DNA from 3 places in the Paenibacillus sp. FSL R5-0345 genome. Region 1 is predicted to be linked to each of the others. Evidence: predicted binding sites of a transcription regulator. Region 1 holds the regulator's gene; each other region holds the start of a gene.
What was found. The regulator Rex, encoded in region 1, represses fermentation and respiration genes when NADH is low (regulators of the CRP and FNR family bind a similar motif). The targets are predictions, from matches to a motif close to TTGTGAAATATTTCACAA.

Region 1 (6,035 bases):
TCTTCGTGATTGGTTTCTCGATCCGTTTTTTCACCCATCATTACCTTGTCAATCGCCATCGACAGATGCCGCTGCTCAACTTCCGTCAAGTCCTCACGCATCATATAAATCGCAGCCTCATTCATGACACTTTCCAGCTGAGCACCGGAGAAGCCATAAGCTTCTTCAGCAATTTTGTCGAGACTCACTTCTGGATGAAGAGGTTTATTCTTCGCATGCAATTCGAGAATCGATTTACGGCCCTTCTTGTCAGGCATGTCCACTTGAATATGACGGTCGAACCGTCCAGGACGTAGCAATGCCGAATCAAGCATCTCTTTCCGGTTTGTTGCAGCTACCAGCAGAATACGCGGTGTTTCGTTATTATAAATACCGTCCATCTCAGTCAACAGCTGATTCAAGGTCTGATCATATTCACGCTGCTGCCCGCCTTCACGTTTACCGCCAATTACGTCAATTTCATCAATGAAAATAATGGCACTCTGCTTGTTCTCCTTAACAGCGCGGTTACGGGCATCCTTGAACAAATCACGAATCCGACCGGCCCCGACACCCACATACATTTCAACAAATTCACTACCTGATGCAGCTACGAATACGGAGTTTGTATAATGTGCAGCCGCTCTGGCCATAAGGGTCTTACCTGTTCCTGGAGGACCAGTGAGCAGAATCCCTTTTAAAGGACGAATCCCAAATTTGCTGATCTCCTCATGACGGATCAAAAAATCGAGTGCTTCACGAAGCTCTTGCTTCGCATTGTCTTGCCCGCCAATTTCTTCAAAAGTTAGCTTCGAAGGTCCTTCCTTCTTGCGTTTTTTCCCAGCACCAGCATTCACCGTAAGACCGCCTCGCAAATGAGCAATTATAAGAAGTGCAGTAAGCATTCCAGCTGCTATAACAATTGGGAATATATTTATACCTAAAAAAGCCATGAAAATAAACAGTACAGGAATAAATCCGAGTAAAATTTCTTTAAGATACTTAGGCATTATTCCATACCCCCAAGGTCGCAGGTTTTCGCGGCAAAATAATAAATTTACTTTCTTTTCCAATGCTTAAACTAACATACACATTGTTGTCGTCGATTTCAGTAGATGCTATCACATCTTTATATTCCGAATGCTGCTCTTTTAATCTATCAAGTTCAGTAGGTATAAGAGTATATTTACGGCTCTCCATCGCTTCAGCTACAGAGAACAACGCTTTATCCCAGTAATCATCTAATAATTCATTTGAATTTTGATCCACATCGAGTTTAAGCTTACGTCCTTCAATCACTGACTTTCCTTCTTTAGATACATACGATACTAGATCACGTAAATTCGTGCCCGGCTGCAAATCAAGTTTCAAAGTGACCTCATCGCGGTTAATACTAATATGTGAATTATTTACTCCCTCATAACCGGATACAATCTTTTGGAGCGGTTCCTGTAAAGCAAACTGACGATATAAAAAGAATCCTCCGAACAATAGAGTAGCCGACAGTAGAGACGTTATCAGTACAGGTACAAGACGTAATTTCAAGAAACGTCCTCCTCTCAAAGATGACAAAATGTAAACAGAATGATTAATAAATCAAAGCTGTTAAGCGCTCATCAGAGCCTAACGTTCTCTTAATACTGTTCTAATTACAAACAGTAGTATATCACATGTGTATATACGAAAATGAAAAAAAGTGTGAAGATATTTAAAATTTTATTTTTTATTTTTTTCCAATTCATTAAATATATTGATTTATTTCAACGAAAAAAAAGAGCCGTTACTTGTCGTTAACAGGCTTATTTCCACATGTGTTTTTTAAATAAAAATATATAAAAACTACCTACTTAGTATATCACAAATAGTACATTACGAGTATATCAAAATAATCCATCATATTAACGAAAACAAGCGAACCATAAATGGTCCGCTTGTTTCTAGTATAGTACTCTTGTTTATTTTAGCGGCTGGGTAAACTATATCCTTCACCCATTCGAGCTCCATCTGAGAACCGATAAAATTGATAATAATACCGACCGCTTTGTTTATAAAAAAGCTGCCATGCATACTCTCCGTTATATACCCCCGGCAACAACCGCTCGATACTAACGTCCGGAAGATCAGCTTTAATTATGCTGCGTATTTTCGCTTCAGAGGTCCCTTTACTCAGTTCCTCAGCATATACTGCGTCGTTGCCTTCTGCAAACTTCCCGTCTACAGTAAAGCGTACCCATACCATTAACTCGGTCCCGGATTGATTCTTCCCTGTTAAGACCCAGTACACTGCATTTTCATCCCACACGGATTTCTGTGCTTTAGTTACCTCTGTCAGACCAGCGCTGGTTTTGGCGATATCCTTAGCAATATCTCGCTCGTTCCATTGATCTTTCATAATATAGGCATAGAACTGGATAAGTCCAAACAGAAGGAGCAGAATCAGAACTGACCCCAGGAGGATCCATTTTTTCCTTTTCTTCAAGGTGCAGCTCCCTTTCTAGTAATATATCTTTTTTGATTATATAACACACCCGTGTGTTTATCCAAAGTTTCATATTCATTCATATAAATTCTTATATTTACAGAAAAGGCCGTAACTTTTGCAAACGCAGAAAGTCACAGCCTTACAGTTAATTCTTATCATCTTAGACTACCGCTTGAGCAGCCCCTCAAAGGATTCTTGCGCCTTACGACGGATAGCTTCCTCATCTAACGTTACACATTGTCCATGTTTTACAACCTGTTTACCATTCACCCATACATGCTCAACATCCTTGGCACTGGCAGAGTATACAGCATGAGACAGCAAATCTGTGTGCGGTAGTAAATGCGGCTGGTCTATATCAATCGCGATAAAGTCAGCTTTCATGCCTACAGCGAGCCTGCCCACATCATTTAAAAAGATAGACTTCGCGCCATACTCTGTAGCCATACTCAGAGCTTCCGGAGCCGGTACAGCCGTAGGATCACCACTTACACCTTTATGGATAAGTGCTGCAAGACGCATCTCTTCAAACATATCCAAGTTATTATTACTTGCCGCGCCATCTGTACCCAACGACACCTTCACACCGGCCTTTAGAAGATCCGTAACACGAGCAACTCCACTAGCCAGTTTTAGATTACTTCCCGGGTTATGAGATACACCTACATTATGACGAGCCAGAATCTCGATCTCTTCATCATTCAAATGAACGCCATGAGCAACAATAGACGGACGTGTGAACATTCCAAGCTTCTCTAAATGAGCTACAGGCCGCAGTCCGTAATCCACTACATTCTGCTCCACTTCGCGTTTCGTTTCGGACATATGGGTATGCATCGGTAAATCCAAATCATGCGCCGCCTGTACAAACTTAACAAAGAAATCCGGCGGGCAAGTATATGGAGCGTGTGGCGAGATCATCGTTGTAATTCTACCGTCAGCCTTTCCATGCCAGTTCCGTGCAAAAGAAATCGCTTCCGCAAGCTTGTGATTCTGTACTTCCTCTGGACAAAGACCGATCACGCCTCTCATCAATACAGAACGGATACCTGACAATTCGACCACCTCAGCTACTCGATCCATATGATCATACATATCCAGGAAGGTTGTAGTGCCACCTTTCAGCATTTCCAGAACAGACAAGGAGGTTCCCCAGTACACATCTTCTCCGGTGAATTTCTCTTCCATCGGCCACATTTTTTCCTGAAGCCACACTTGAAGCGCTAAATCATCTCCATAACCACGAAGCAATGACATTGCGGCATGGCCGTGTGTGTTTACCAGACCAGGCATAAACAACAGACGACTGCCATCAACAACTTGCACACCTTCTTCCATCAAAGGCTCTTCTTTTCCTATGTAAGTGATCAAATCATCTTCAATAGTCATATATCCACTAAGAACAGGCTCATCCGTTCCCGGAATAAGAAAACGCCCGCCTTTGATAATCGTTTTACTACTCTTCATTTCCGCTTTCTTCCTTTCCGTCTTTCAAATAATAAGCAAGACTTTGCAAATCCGTTGTAAAATCGGCTGCATGAACCCGGATATTCGGTGGTGTTTTTAGAATCACTGGTGCAAAATTCAAAATCGCCTCAATGCCAGATTCAATAAGAATATCTGCTACATTCTGCGCTTCTGAGTCAGGTACAGTAATAATCCCAATTCGAATGCCTTGCTCACGAACTGTCTGACCTAGCTCTTCCATGGGTTGAACCGTAAGAGAGTTGATTTTCCGCCCTACCTTAGGTGCATAAGAATCAAATATAGCGGTAATCTTCATAGTATCTTTCAGATAAGCATTATAATTAGATAATGCATGTCCAAGGTTACCGGCACCTACTAATGCCACATTCAGCTGTTGGTCCAGCTTCAAAATATGACGGATTTTCTCAATAAGATAAGTTACGTCATACCCAATACCTTTTCTGCCGAAGTCTCCAAAATACGCTAAATCTTTACGGATTTGAGCGGGATTCAGATCAAGTTTTTGTCCTAATTCTTGCGAGGAAACGGTTAATATTTCACGTTTCTGAAGATCATTCAAGAAACGTAAGTACACAGGAAGTCTGCGAACAACGGCTTCTGATATTTTATCCGATTTCATAATTTACCTCCTAATTTAAGTACTATTCTGTTTGAATCCTATTAAAATTTCTGTACCTCGTCTCAATGAAGAGCGGTATTCTCTTATACCGCCCTTCATTGTGGAGTGATTAATTAAACAGAAGATGTCCTTCTTAAGAAACGCCTCCGTCTTCCAACCACTCTGCTATACGAGGAACCATTTGATCCGTAAGCATATGTTCCATTTTCGGGCCAGGCAACGAATAAAGGAAATACTTTCCATAATGAGATTCGATAACCCTAGTGTCATACACTATAACAATACCCCGATCCTGCGCTGTCCGTACCAGTCTTCCAAATCCTTGCTTGAAGCGGATAACTGCCTGAGGCACCGACAATTTCATAAACGGATTCTTCTTCTGGGCTTGTAATAACTCAGACTTCGCTTCCGCTAGAGGGTGATTAGGCGGTTGAAATGGAAGCCTCACGATGGCTAAGCATGTCAATGCCTCACCCGGAATATCTACTCCCTCCCAGAAGCTGCTAGTTCCAAGCAGAACTGAAGCAGCACTGTCCTGAAAGCGTCGAATCAGCTTACTGCGGCTTCCACCTTCCACGCCTTGACCTAGCACCGTGATTTCTTGTGAGGCTAGAGCTTCTTTCAGAGGATCGTAAACTTGGCGCAGCATCTTGTAAGAAGTAAACAGAACAAGCATCCGTCCGCGTGTCGTAATCGCCGCTTCTGCTAGTGACTGTACGAGCGTATCGACAAATCGGGCATCACCCACACTGCCCTTCACACTAGGGAAATCCCGTGGAATTACTAATAGTGCCTGCTCCCGATACTTAAAGGGAGAAGGAAGGAGAGATGTCATTAGACGCCCCTCTTCCGCAGCTTCATTAAGTCCGAGATTATCAATCATAAACTGGAATGATTTATCGACAGAAAGCGTCGCCGAGGTTAACACAATACTTTTCTTTTTGTGGAAGAACAGCTCTTTAAGCTGGGTACTAACATCAACAGGGACGGCATATAACTGTAGCGATTTGCTGCGATAATTTCCATTCGCCTCCAGCCAATATACTACATTCTCGTCGTTTAATCCCATAAAAAACCGTACTTGCTCACGTATAGAAGCTAAATCCTTAAATAAGCCGCTAATATCGGTTACTAAACTATCTGAAGAAGATTGACCTTCTTGATCACGCATCTCATTAAGCATCTTATCACCCTTACGGATAATTTCGCTTAATGTCAGATTTATAGTATTCTCCAAAGCAACCAATTCATCCCAATCTTTCGGTTTACGGGTAGGAAGTAACCGCATGACTAGCTGTCCAGCTTCTTCCGCCGCTGCATTGCTACGTTCCGGCAAGAGGCTAAATAGCTTGTCACTAAGTAGATCCCAGGTTTCTTTTACAGTAAGCAGATCTGGATAGATTCTATCGATAACTCCGCTCCATTCAGAAGCTTCCTCACTGCCTGATGACTGAAGCATTTGACGAA
Region 2 (6,035 bases), 1.0 Mb from region 1:
TTATTTGAAGCAGGTATACCTGTAATTGGCTTCATTCCAATGCCCGATTATCTACTAGTGAATAGTGAAAACAGAGAGATGGATAAGTTTGATGCAAAGCTAATGCATACGCAAATTGTATCGTTACTGAAAGCGGTCAAGCTAGTGGACGCAACGGAGACGACTAAGCTAGGGAAATCAGACGGGTATTCTTTTTTCTATGGCCGAACTAAATGAAGGAAGTTGACTGCATCATAAGTCATAAAACTAAAAGTAAAGGAGAGAAAACTACATGTTGATCAAAAATGTTGAGGACCTTGTATTAGAAGAGTTTACAACTTGCTTTAACGAAGCCTTCTCCGATTATGTCATTCCATTTCAAGTTTCTTCGGAGCAATTAGCTGATAAGTTTGCAGGTGCGGAAGTGAATTATCAGTTGTCGTTCGGTGCTTATGATCAAGATAAGCAGGTTGCATTTGTTATGCATGGCATCGGTGAACATAACGGCAAAAGAACTGCATTTAATACCGGTACAGGAGTCGTTCCTTTATATAGAGGGAGACGGCTAGTCGAACAAATTTATCGTCATGCTATTCCCAATCTAAAAAAACATCATATTCAAAAATGCTTGCTTGAAGTGATCCAAACCAATGATAAAGCTATAAAAGCGTATACCGCCATAGGATTTCTAATTCATAGAGAATTGGTTTGTTTCAAGGGGCGGATTGATGTAACCCTTCCGGACGATCTTAGTTTCACTTCCATTGCTTCGGTTCGCGTGGAAGATTTCGATTGGACATCGGTACATTCTTACTGGAATTTGGAACCATCTTGGGAACAATCTGTTCATGCAATTTTACGAAACCCGCATTTATACGATGTGGTCACGATAAGGGAAGAGAATAAGATTTGTGGATACGCGGTAATAAAATCGGCCAACGGAGCAGTTCTGCAGTTCGGTGTTTTGCGAGAAAAAAGAAACCGAGGATTTGGACGTTCCTTATTTCATTGGATCGGAAAGAGATACCCAACCATTACCGTCAATAATGTAGACAAAAGAGATAGAAATTCTATACGTTTCCTTCAAGGAGTTGGTCTCGACATATATATTGAGCAATACGAAATGGAGAAAGATTTGTCATAACGAAGATGATATAGCGATGCCTTTGGTAAGTAATACGATATTTAATTCAAAAACACTGATGATTTGAGTCAGTGTTTTTTATATTGAAAAAGGGGGGATATATTACGGATTAGGATGAGGAAATATCGTTTTTCTTTAACATCGAATTAGGAGGAGACTTGTGACATCACATATACACTAATGAATCAATAGCTCCTTCGGGTGATTTTTGTGTTATTCACTGAGTTGTTAGAAAGATTTGTCCCTTTCTTGAACGTTTAAGGTTTAAGAGCTTTCTGTGATTGAATTACTTGCATTTTAAGATAAGATGATTTTAATCATTAGGTCACGTTATTATTTTGACTGCTCAGTATCAGGTAAATCAGGCTTGCCAAATCTTGCTTTGTGAAATTTTTCTCTTTTTACATAGCAAAGAACGAGGAACGTCATACTAAAAAGAACAGGCAACGATGTCACTGAGCCCGGCTAAACCTGATATTGAATGCAGCCCAAGAGTAAGCCGGCCTAATCATAAGCATCAACTTATGACTAAAAATGAACAGAGTTTGAAGGGAGCAGTAAAGAATGGCAATTGATACGGTGCTATGGAGCAGGCTGGTGACAGGCTTGACTCTCGGGTTCCACGTTATTTTTGCGACGATTGGCGTCGGTATACCGCTAATGATCGCTATAGCAGAGTTCATCGGGATCCGAAAGAAAGATCCCCATTATACACTTATGGCGAAGAGGTGGTCTCGCGGATTTGTCATTTCTGTAGCGGTTGGTGTCGTGACCGGTACAGCGATTTCACTACAACTGGCACTGGTGTGGCCGAATTTTATGAAACTGGCTGGGAATGTTATCGCTCTTCCGTTATTCATGGAAGTGTTTGCGTTCTTTTTTGAAGCCATCTTCTTGGGCATTTATTTGTATACGTGGGATCGGTTCAAAAATCCGTATATCCATTGGCTGCTGACGATTCCTATTGTCGCCGGGGCAGGCATGTCTGCCGTCTTTATTACGACGGTGAACGGATTCATGAACCAGCCTGGAGGCTTTGTCATGGAAGCAGGCCAATTCACAGCGATTGACCCAGTGCAAGCGATGCTGAATACGGCGACGTTCTCCAAGGTGTTCCATGTATTAAGCTCGGCCTATTTGACAGGAGCTGCCTTGTTAGCCGGTATTGCAGCCTTTGCGATGCTGAGAAAAGGGGTATCCGCATACCACAAAAAATCCTTGAATCTCATGATGGCGGTTGTTTTACTGTTCGGCTTGCTGAACACGTTAGCTGGAGATGTGTCCGCCAAGTTTTTGGCCGAGCATCAGCCGGAGAAGCTTGCAGCGGCAGAGTGGCATTTTGAAACGGGTAGCGGAGTGGATTTGGTTTTAATGGGATGGCTGAATGCAGAGCATGAAGTTATAGGGGCTCTTCATCTGCCTAAGGTGCTCAGCTTTCTGGCCTTTGGAGACTTTAATGCTGAGGTAACGGGGCTGGAGGAATTCCCCAAGGATGAATGGCCACCGCTTCTCGTTCATTATCTGTTTGATTTAATGGCCGGAATCGGATTTGCTCTGCTCGCGATAGCAGTCCTATATTTCCTGTTTGTGTTCTGGAAAAAGCGCAATGCGCTTAACAAGTGGATGCTTAGCATCATCGCACTGATCGCACCGCTCGCTTTTCTAGCTGTAGAGCTAGGTTGGTTTTATGCTGAGGTTGGGCGACAGCCATGGATTATCCGTGGATATATGCGTGTAGAGGAGGCTGCCACGACTTCACCGAATGTAAGAATTATATTCTTCGCCTTATTGCTCTTGTACATCGTACTCGGCAGTATGTGTGTAATCGTGCTAAGACGCTTGTTCAACAATAATCCGGCAGAAGTTGAGATGGAGAAATGGATGAAGGAACATCCTAATCCATCTACGGAAAAGGGGGGCACTGAATGATGAGTTACGAAATAATTGGCATCTCGGTGCTCTGGCTGTTCTTATACGGCTATTTAATTATAGCTTCCATTGATTTTGGTGCAGGATTCTTCGCCTTTTATGCTCGTTTGACTAAGCAGGATCATCTCATTAATCGTCTGATATCCCGTTATTTATCACCCGTTTGGGAGATCACAAATGTATTTTTTATCTTTTTCTACATTGGCATCGTCGGATTTTTTCCGGACACGGCCTATTATTATGGCTCCGCGCTGCTAGTTCCGGGAAGTATTGCAGTTATTCTTCTTGCGATTCGCGGTTCGTTCTATGCTTTTGAAAATTATGGTTCCAAGAAAAACATAGTCTATCTTTTTTTGTACGGAGCTACAGGCCTGCTTATTCCGGCTTCGTTGTCAGTGGCGCTAACTTTGTCTGAAGGCGGCTTTATTGTGAAGCAGGCTGAGTCAGTTTCTCTGGATTACTGGGCGCTGTTTACCAATCCGTTATCGTGGAGCATCGTTGGACTGGCAATCGTGTCCGTTTTGTTCATAAGCGGCTCATTTCTGACTTTTTACGCATCTCGTGCAGAGGATCATTCCGCGTTGAAGCTGATGCGGAACTACGCCCTGTTTTGGAGCACACCGACGATAATTCTCGCACTGACAGCATTTATCTATTTGGGCCAACACAATGAACGGCATTTTCAAAATATGATGGATTTATGGTGGTTGCTGGCACTTTCCGTTGCTTTCTTCATGATCGCGATGTGGCTGTTATATAACGGACGCCGATACGGATTAGCTTTCATATCCATCATGTTGCAATTTTTCTGTGCTTTTTTCGCGTATGGGATTGGGCAATACCCTTATATTCTTGATCCGTATATCACGATTCAGAGCAGTGCAACTTCACCAGCAATGGGCTTAGCGTTAGTTGTTGTATTTATCGGCGGCCTATGCCTGTTGATCCCATCCCTTATTCTGGTCTTCAAACTCTTCCTGTTTGATGCGGATTATGTAAAAGGGAAAAAATAAAGCTGATTAATCCATTACGGCATGTTTGAGGGTTCTCTACAAGCCTATATATAAAGGAGGTGTGATCTGTGAAGAGGAAATCCAGTCTGATTTCTCAGCAAATGTCTTCACAAAGGAAAAATATGACCCTCCTCGCGGTCATTTCGCTTGCGCTTGGTACAGCTATTGTGAGTCAGGCAGGGCTGCTTGCTGAAGCAGTCCAAAGGATTTTTGTGGAGAGAGCTTCATTTTCATCGGTTATCCTGTTGCTTGGCATACTTCTGGCTGTTATGGCTGTACGCACACTGTTGTCGTATGCAAACGGTAAAGTTGGTTTGCACATGGCTGCCACTGCCAAGACGAATATGCGAGCGGCTGTGCTGAAAAACTTGACCCACGCTTCCATGCCGTCAACCCTTCGTGGACAGACCGGAGGGAAGGTCAGTATTGCTCTGGATGCTGTGGATGAGGCTGATAGTTATTTCAGTCAGTACATGCCGCGGATGATGGAAGCTGCTATCATCCCGATTCTAATTTTGGTCGTTACTTTTATCCAACATGCTAACACAGGTTTCATTCTATTGTTTACAGCTCCGTTCGTCCCGCTGTTCATGATTTTAGTGGGTCTGAAAACGAAGAACAAATCTGAAGAAAAATATGCACAACTTGCTGAGTTTTCGGGGACGTTTCTGGATTCTCTTCAAGGGCTGGTGACGTTAAAAATATTTGGACGGGCACACCGTCAGCAACAGAAAATTGAACACAGTAGTCTGAGTTACCGTGATGCCACAATGGGTATTTTGAAGATTGCATTTACGAACACCTTCATGCTGGAATCGATCGTGATGCTAAGCATCGGCATTGTAGCTCTCGAACTGACCATCCAATTGCTTGTTTTCAAATCTATGACGTTCCACACCGCTTTTTTCGTTTTGCTGCTCGTTCCCGAGTTTTACAACCTGTTAAAGAATACGGGAACGGCCTTTCACAGTGGACGAACAAGTATGGGGGCAGTACGTAAGGTGGAACAGATGCTTGAAGAAACGGCAGGGGAGAGCATGGACGCGAAAGGCAATGAAGGAACATTAACCTTCCAGGGAATCGACGAGAACGTCAACATGAGTAGGGTCGACAAGATAAGCAAATTGGAGCTTGCCCATACCAATGATCTTTCAGTTCCGCCATCCATGGAAATTGACCATCTCAGGTTTCAGTATGCACCAGATTCATTCGAGCTTAAGACGGGTCGGATCCAGTTTAATCCGGGAGAACACATTGCGATTGTAGGTAAAAGCGGTTCCGGCAAAACGACTTTGCTTCATCTCATCGCCGGTTTGCTGAAACCTGCAACGGGAACGGTTCTGGTGAATGGAAGCCCACTCTCGCAATACGATGAGTCTGCTTGGTTCGAACATGTTAGCTACATTACACAGCATCCGTATATTTTTGCTGGTACATTTTCTGAAAATATTGCGATTGGTGCTCGTGAGAGCATTTCCAAGGCAGAGATTGAGAGGGCGGGGGAGGAAGCAGGACTCGCTGCGCTTACAGCCCAATTGGAGCATGGATTTGATACCTTTGTTGGTGAAGGAGGCAGGGGTCTGTCTGGTGGGGAGAAGCAACGGCTTGCCTTGGCACGCGCTTTTTTGAAGCGGCCTGCCATCATTCTGTTTGATGAACCTACAGTTGGACTGGATTTGCACACCGAACGGGTACTGCAACGCTCCATTGCCAAACTGGCAAAAACGGCTACGATGATTACGGTGGCTCACCGATTATATACGATTCAACAAGCCGACAAGATTTTATTTATGGATAATGGAGTGTTAGTGGACTCTGGACGGCATGACGAGCTTATGGAGCGCCTGCCTCAGTATGCCGAGATGGTTGATGTACAGCGGAAAGGGGGAGTATCCTCATGAATGAGCTGGCTGTTCTGACAAAAGCGATGATTCAGGAGCGCAAGGATATCATTCTTTCTATTTTGTGTG
Region 3 (6,035 bases), 2.7 Mb from region 1:
CGGCTTACCGTACGGATCGGATGTTTGTCGCTATTGTGATTATTGTGCTCCTTAGTCTTGTGCTTTTTGCGATTATCGCATTATTGGAAAAATGGTTAGTCCGCTGGAAACCGCGCCGTAACTCATAGAAAGGAAGATGCCTGTATGTCTCAAGCGACGCAAATAGAGCAAAGAACAACAGAAATCATAAGCTCTCCTGAAGCTCATACTGCACCACCTGCTCTTGAAGTAAGCGGCATCTCCAAGTCCTTCACCCATCGTCGCCGCGAGACGAACGTGCTCAACAACGTCTCTCTTAAGGTAGAGCAGCAAGAGTTCGTCTCGATCGTCGGTCCTTCCGGCTGCGGAAAAAGCACCTTATTCCATATGATCGGCGGACTAGTGAAGCCTGATACAGGAACGATCCGCATGAACGGCAAGGTCGTTACAGGTCAACGCGGTGAGATTAGTTATATGCCGCAGCAGCCTGCTCTTTTTCCTTGGCGAACGATTGAAGATAATGTACTGCTAGCCGGAGAAATCAAAGGTGCTCTGCAGGATGGAGCTCGTGAAGAAGCGCGCCAGTGGCTCGCTAAGGTTGGCTTGAATGGATTCGAACAGGCTTATCCGCATATGCTGTCTGGTGGGATGCAGCAGCGTGCTGCTTTTCTCAGAGCACTGCTGGCTCCGCAGGAGTTGATGCTGCTCGATGAACCTTTCAGCGCATTGGATGCACTAACTCGCAGTGAAATGCAGCGCTGGCTGCTGGAGCTGTGGGAGGAGAATCGCCGCTCCGTGCTATTCATCACCCATAACATCGAAGAAGCGTTGCTGCTCTCGAATCGTATTTATGTATTCTCCGGTCGCCCCGGCTCCATCCTACATACTGTTGACGTGCCATTTCCACGGCCACGCCGTGATGAGATTACGGATTCCCCGGAATTCCTTAAACTCAAACGACAACTGTCACAATGGATGCGAGAAGAACAGGCTAAAAGCGGGAAGCAGCTTTTTGAATAGCGACGCTCCACTCACTTTGAATGAGTGATTAAACAAAGAACCGCCCGGGCTTCAATTAGCCCAAGCGGTTCTTTTGTTTTAACCAGAATAGTAGTTAAATCTTATTGTGCTTGCACGAACTCAGCAGATTTAATTCCGGCTTGACGGCCGAAGATAATGATCTCAGCTACAGAGTTACCGCCGATCCGGTTTTGACCGTGCAATCCGCCTGTTACTTCACCTGCTGCAAACAGGCCAGGAATAGCTGCGCCTTTTTTATTTAATACTTCTGTATTCGTGTTGATCTTCACGCCGCCCATAGTGTAGTGAATCCCAGGTGCGATCTTAATAGCGTAGTATGGAGCGGTGGACAAGTCGTTGTCCATTCCTGTCGTTCTGCCAAATTCAGCATCGTTCTTGTTCTTTACTGCGCTGTTCCAAGTATCAAGTGTCTCTTTTAGCTTATCGGCTGGAACACCGATTTCTTTCGCCAATGCTTCGATGGTATCCGCTTGGATCACGAAGCCCATTTTGTCATATTGTTCAATTGCTTTCACGCGTGATTTGACGCCGGAATCAAAGACAAGCGTTGCCGCTTTTTCAGGAAGTGCATTGATCGCTTCGGTAACTTTATCACGTGTAGTCAATTCATTTACGAACCGTGTGCCTTCGCTATTTACGAGGATAGAACCTTCGCCGCGTACAGCTTCCCCGATCAGATAAGATTTTTCTTGTTGAACTGTTGGGTGAACCTGGATTTGATCCATATCAACGGTGGTTCCGCCAAGTGCCTCGATCATTTTGATGCCGTCACCGGTACTGCCGATTTGGTTAGTAGTAACGTAACCTTCCAAATCAGGTCTAACTGTAGAGATCATGTCCATATTAGAACCGAAACCACCGGTAGTGACAACAACAGCCTTCGCTGTAATGGTTTTTTCATCGGCTTGGTTAAAGAGTACCTTTACTCCGTCAACCTTACCATCTTTTTGGGTGATTTCCTTCACATCTGCGTTCACAAACAATGGAATTTCTTTTTCTTGTATATTCTTAACCAATCCTTTGACAAGGTATTGGCCTACCGCAGAGCCGTCTTCTGGGCGGTGAGTACGTTTTTCGTTCATGCCGCCTGTGATCGTGATATTGTTCAGTCTGATTCCGATCGAATCCAACCAATCAATAGCACTTGCGGAATTATCTACGAAGAAACGAAGCATCTCTTTATCGTTGGTGTCGTGACCACCTTTTAATGTCTCTTCATAAAATAAATCATTGCTATCTTTAATACCTTGATCTTTTTGGAATTTTGTTTCAGAAGCATTCATCCCCGATGAGGATTTACTTGTATTCCCGCCAGCAACTGGCATTTTTTCTAAAATAACCGGGTTCAAACCTTTAGCCTTTGCTTCTAGTGCAGCGGACATTCCAGCACCGCCGGCTCCGACAATAACGATATCATAGCTATCTTTTAATTGATCCAGTGGTGTGTAGCTAGCCTCTGATGCACCAGATACGGCTTCGGTTTTATCATTTTTAGCCGTCTCATTGACCTTACTCTTGTTCTCGTTGCCAGCACTATTACCTGCGCTGTTGCTATTACTGTTACCGCAGCCTGCGATCACGAGCATAACCGAAAGAATGAGAATAAGAGCAGCACTTGTTGTCTTTTTCACCTTTATAACGCCCCTTTGTGAATGTTTTCACATTTATAATAAAGCAAAGATACTATTTTGTGAAGGTTTTCTGTAATTAGTTATGATTACTGTCACATTTTCATGTATATTTTCAATTATTTTTTCATAAAATTCCTCCATTTCAAATACATCTCAGCTCCCTACTCAGTTATTAAAGCTGTGCAGCCTATATACTCTTATATTTCAAAAAAGCCACCCTTTCCAGGGTGGCCATCTGCCTTATTTCCTTATCCTTTTTCCATACAGGGTGTGCAGGCTTAACTAACTGAAATTCTAAAGGAATCCGTAGTTTGAGCGTTACTGGATCACTTAAGGTACATAAGCTATAACTTCAATTTCTACGAGCCCATCCTTAGGCAGACGTGCTACTTCAACAGCGCTGCGAGCAGGGTATGGCTGAGCAAAAAACCTTCCATAAATCTCATTCACCTTAAGAAAATCATTCATATCCTTTAGGAAAACGGTCGTCTTTATTACCTGATCCATGCTTGTACCCGCCGCTTCCAGTATGGCTTTGACATTCAGCAACGACCGTTCCGTCTGTTCCTCAACCGTAGCAGGAAAAGTCCCATTAACCGGGTCTAGTCCGAGTTGTCCTGAAGTATATAGGACGTTCCCAAGCTTTACAGCTTGAGAGTAAGGTCCAATTGCGCCTGGTGCATCCGTTGTTATTACAGTTTCTTTATGCATATTTGTCATTTTAAAAGACTCCTTTATCCAGCTTGTTCATTAGTGTTGCCGTCATATTCCTTTAGCATTTCTGCCTGTTGCTCTGGCGTTAACTTCGCGATACCGAATCCCGTGAAGCCCCATATCGTCGCAAAGATTATTCCTGTCCAACAGAGAACAGCCCAAGGTAAATAATCTAGCGTTGCAACACCCAGCGTACCCGCCATATAAGCACCTGCAGCTGTCCAAGGCAGAATAGGCTCGGTAATCGCCGCTGAATCCTCGATGGTACGTCCCAAGTTCTTCGGATGTAAGCCCCGACGGATATATGCTTCACGTAGCATTTCACCTGGCATTAAGATGGACACCTGACCATTACTTGTAACTCCGATCATCGTAAGACCTGTAACAATTGTTGCTACGATCATTGAACCTGTGGAATGGACGAACTTCAAAAGCTTATTAACAATCAATTCCAAGGACTTGGTCAGAGATATGGTTCCAGCGAACGTGATTGCACAGAAGCAAATGAGAAGTGTCCCCATCATGGAGTTCATTCCGCCACGATTTAGAAGACGGGGTACATCTTCAATAACGTTGGCAGAATCAAACCCAGCAACTTGAACCATAGAAATATTAAATCCATTAACAACAGAAGATACGACATCATTCAAAGTAAACCCCTGGAATACAAGTGCGTTAGCCATAGCGAACATAGAAGAGATCAGCATGACCGGTATTGTCGGTTTCTTCGTAATTGAACCATACAAGATGATTAATACGGGTACTATAAGCAGCAGATTAAAGTCATAAATTGTATTCAACGATCCCATGATTGTTCCAACCTTCTCCGGAACAATAGCGCCTGCGGCATCTGTGTTTAGGCCTGTAATAATAAAAACAACGCTTGCGACAATAAAGGAAGGAATTGTGGTATACAATAAATGTCCAATATGCTCATATAGATTGACACCTGTTGCTAACGCCGCAATATTAGTCGTGTCTGAAAGCGGTGACAATTTATCACCAAAATAAGCACCTGCAACTACTGCACCAGCCACTGCTGCTAGGTTTGCATCCATACCCGCGCCAACGCCCATAAAAGCAACCCCGATCGTTCCCGCTGACCCCCAAGATGTGCCCGTACAAAGCGAAACGGCAGCTGTCGCAATAAATGCGGTAATAAGCAGAAATTGTGGACTAATAATTTTCAATCCATAGTAAATCATCATCGGAATCGTTCCACCAACCATCCATGCCCCAATCATAAAACCAACCATGATCAGAATAAGAATGGCGGGCATCGTTTTCGCGATCTTACCAGCGATAGATTCTAGTATGTCGTTATAGCTATAACCAAGAATAATCGCGATAATACCAGCAACAACCGCTGAGGTAATAATAAGTGGTTCTGGTGGTAATTCAAACAACACATACCCTAAACTAAGTAGCACAATCATCGTAATAATCGGCAATAGCGCTAAGAACATCGTCGGCTGTTTCTTGACTCTTGGTGTTTCTGATTTGGACATGATTATTATCCCCCTTGATACGGATCTGAAAAAGGCTACTAACGAGGTCTTTCAAGGTCATTGATAAAGATTTTTTTTATTATGAATTTTTTAATGGATAGGCCCGGTACAGCCGATGAAAAGCTTCTTGTAACATGGGCAGTGGCGTTGCAATATTTAAGCGAATAAAGCCTTCTCCTGATGCCCCAAAACCTGTTCCAAAGCTCACACTAACCTTCGCATCGGACTCAATCCACTGCTTTAGCTCTGCTTCGTTGGTGCTAATTGCCCTACAATCCACCCATAATAGATAGGTTCCTTCTGATTCGATCACGCGAAGCTCAGGCATATATTCAGCTATATAAACTTTCACCCAATCGATATTGGCCGTGATATAACCTCGTAATTCTTCCAGCCATTCATCGCATTCCGTATAAGCCACTTCTAATGCAGGTACTGCAAAAAAGGTTGGGTTATGACAGCCTGCTTGCTGTAAGCAATGTCTAAATCTCTCACGCAGCTGATCATTCGGAATCACGATGTTAGCAATTTCAAGGCTTGCAAGATTGAAGGTCTTCCCTGGGGAAGTACAGATAAAGGATCGCTGCTCTGCCTCAGTCGATATCTTCCCGATTATCGTATGCTCATGGCCAGCATGGATAAAGTCGGCATGAATATCATCCGATACAATATAAGCATCATATTTTGTACACAAGCTAACGATTCGTTCTAGTTCGGCTCGTGTCCATACTCGTCCAACCGGATTATGCGGTGAGATGAGCAGTACAATTTTAACCCCTTCTTGCATTCGCAACTCCATATCAGCAAAATCTATCTCATAACGCCCGTTCACTTCACGAAGTGGACTTTCCACTAATACGCGGTTATTTAGTTCTACCGATTTAGCAACCGGCTGATAGGCTGGCGTATGGATTAACACTTGATCACCTGGTTGAGTGAAGTTCTGAATGATCAGAGAAACCGCTTGCACAATACGAGGGCAAAACACGATCCATTCTTGCGGAACCTCCCAATCGTAAGCTTTTTTAATCCATCCCTGAACTGCCTCATAATAAGGTGGAAAAGGATCGGTATATCCATATATGCCATGCTTCGCCATCTCCGTTACTCGCTCTATCACCTGTGGAGGGGCTTGAAGATCCATATCCGCGACGGAAAGCGC

Region 2: a site for Rex is predicted at 1,506-1,523, ahead of R50345_RS15280 (cytochrome ubiquinol oxidase subunit I). Genes of this name have one in related genera too.
Region 3: a site for Rex is predicted at 2,667-2,684, ahead of R50345_RS01955 (flavocytochrome c). Genes of this name have one in related genera too.

What each region holds. Positions count from the first base shown of each region.
Region 1 is NZ_CP009281.1:4,513,977-4,520,011, forward strand. It holds gene R50345_RS20025 (AAA family ATPase) at 1-989, opposite strand, end outside; gene R50345_RS20030 (hypothetical protein) at 982-1,524, opposite strand; gene R50345_RS20035 (cell wall elongation regulator TseB-like domain-containing protein) at 1,940-2,371, opposite strand; gene R50345_RS20040 (amidohydrolase) at 2,627-3,928, opposite strand; gene R50345_RS20045 (redox-sensing transcriptional repressor Rex) at 3,918-4,568, opposite strand; gene dinG (ATP-dependent DNA helicase DinG) at 4,702-6,035, opposite strand, start outside.
Region 2 is NZ_CP009281.1:3,464,158-3,470,192, forward strand. It holds gene R50345_RS15270 (zinc-binding metallopeptidase family protein) at 1-216, shown strand, start outside; gene R50345_RS15275 (GNAT family N-acetyltransferase) at 272-1,123, shown strand; gene R50345_RS15280 (cytochrome ubiquinol oxidase subunit I) at 1,688-3,052, shown strand; gene R50345_RS15285 (cytochrome d ubiquinol oxidase subunit II) at 3,049-4,065, shown strand; gene cydD (thiol reductant ABC exporter subunit CydD) at 4,134-5,966, shown strand; gene cydC (thiol reductant ABC exporter subunit CydC) at 5,963-6,035, shown strand, end outside.
Region 3 is NZ_CP009281.1:433,027-439,061, reverse strand. It holds gene R50345_RS01965 (ABC transporter permease) at 1-128, shown strand, start outside; gene R50345_RS01960 (ABC transporter ATP-binding protein) at 145-999, shown strand; gene R50345_RS01955 (flavocytochrome c) at 1,101-2,651, opposite strand; gene R50345_RS01950 (RidA family protein) at 2,982-3,371, opposite strand; gene nhaC (Na+/H+ antiporter NhaC) at 3,386-4,873, opposite strand; gene R50345_RS01940 (MalY/PatB family protein) at 4,953-6,035, opposite strand, start outside.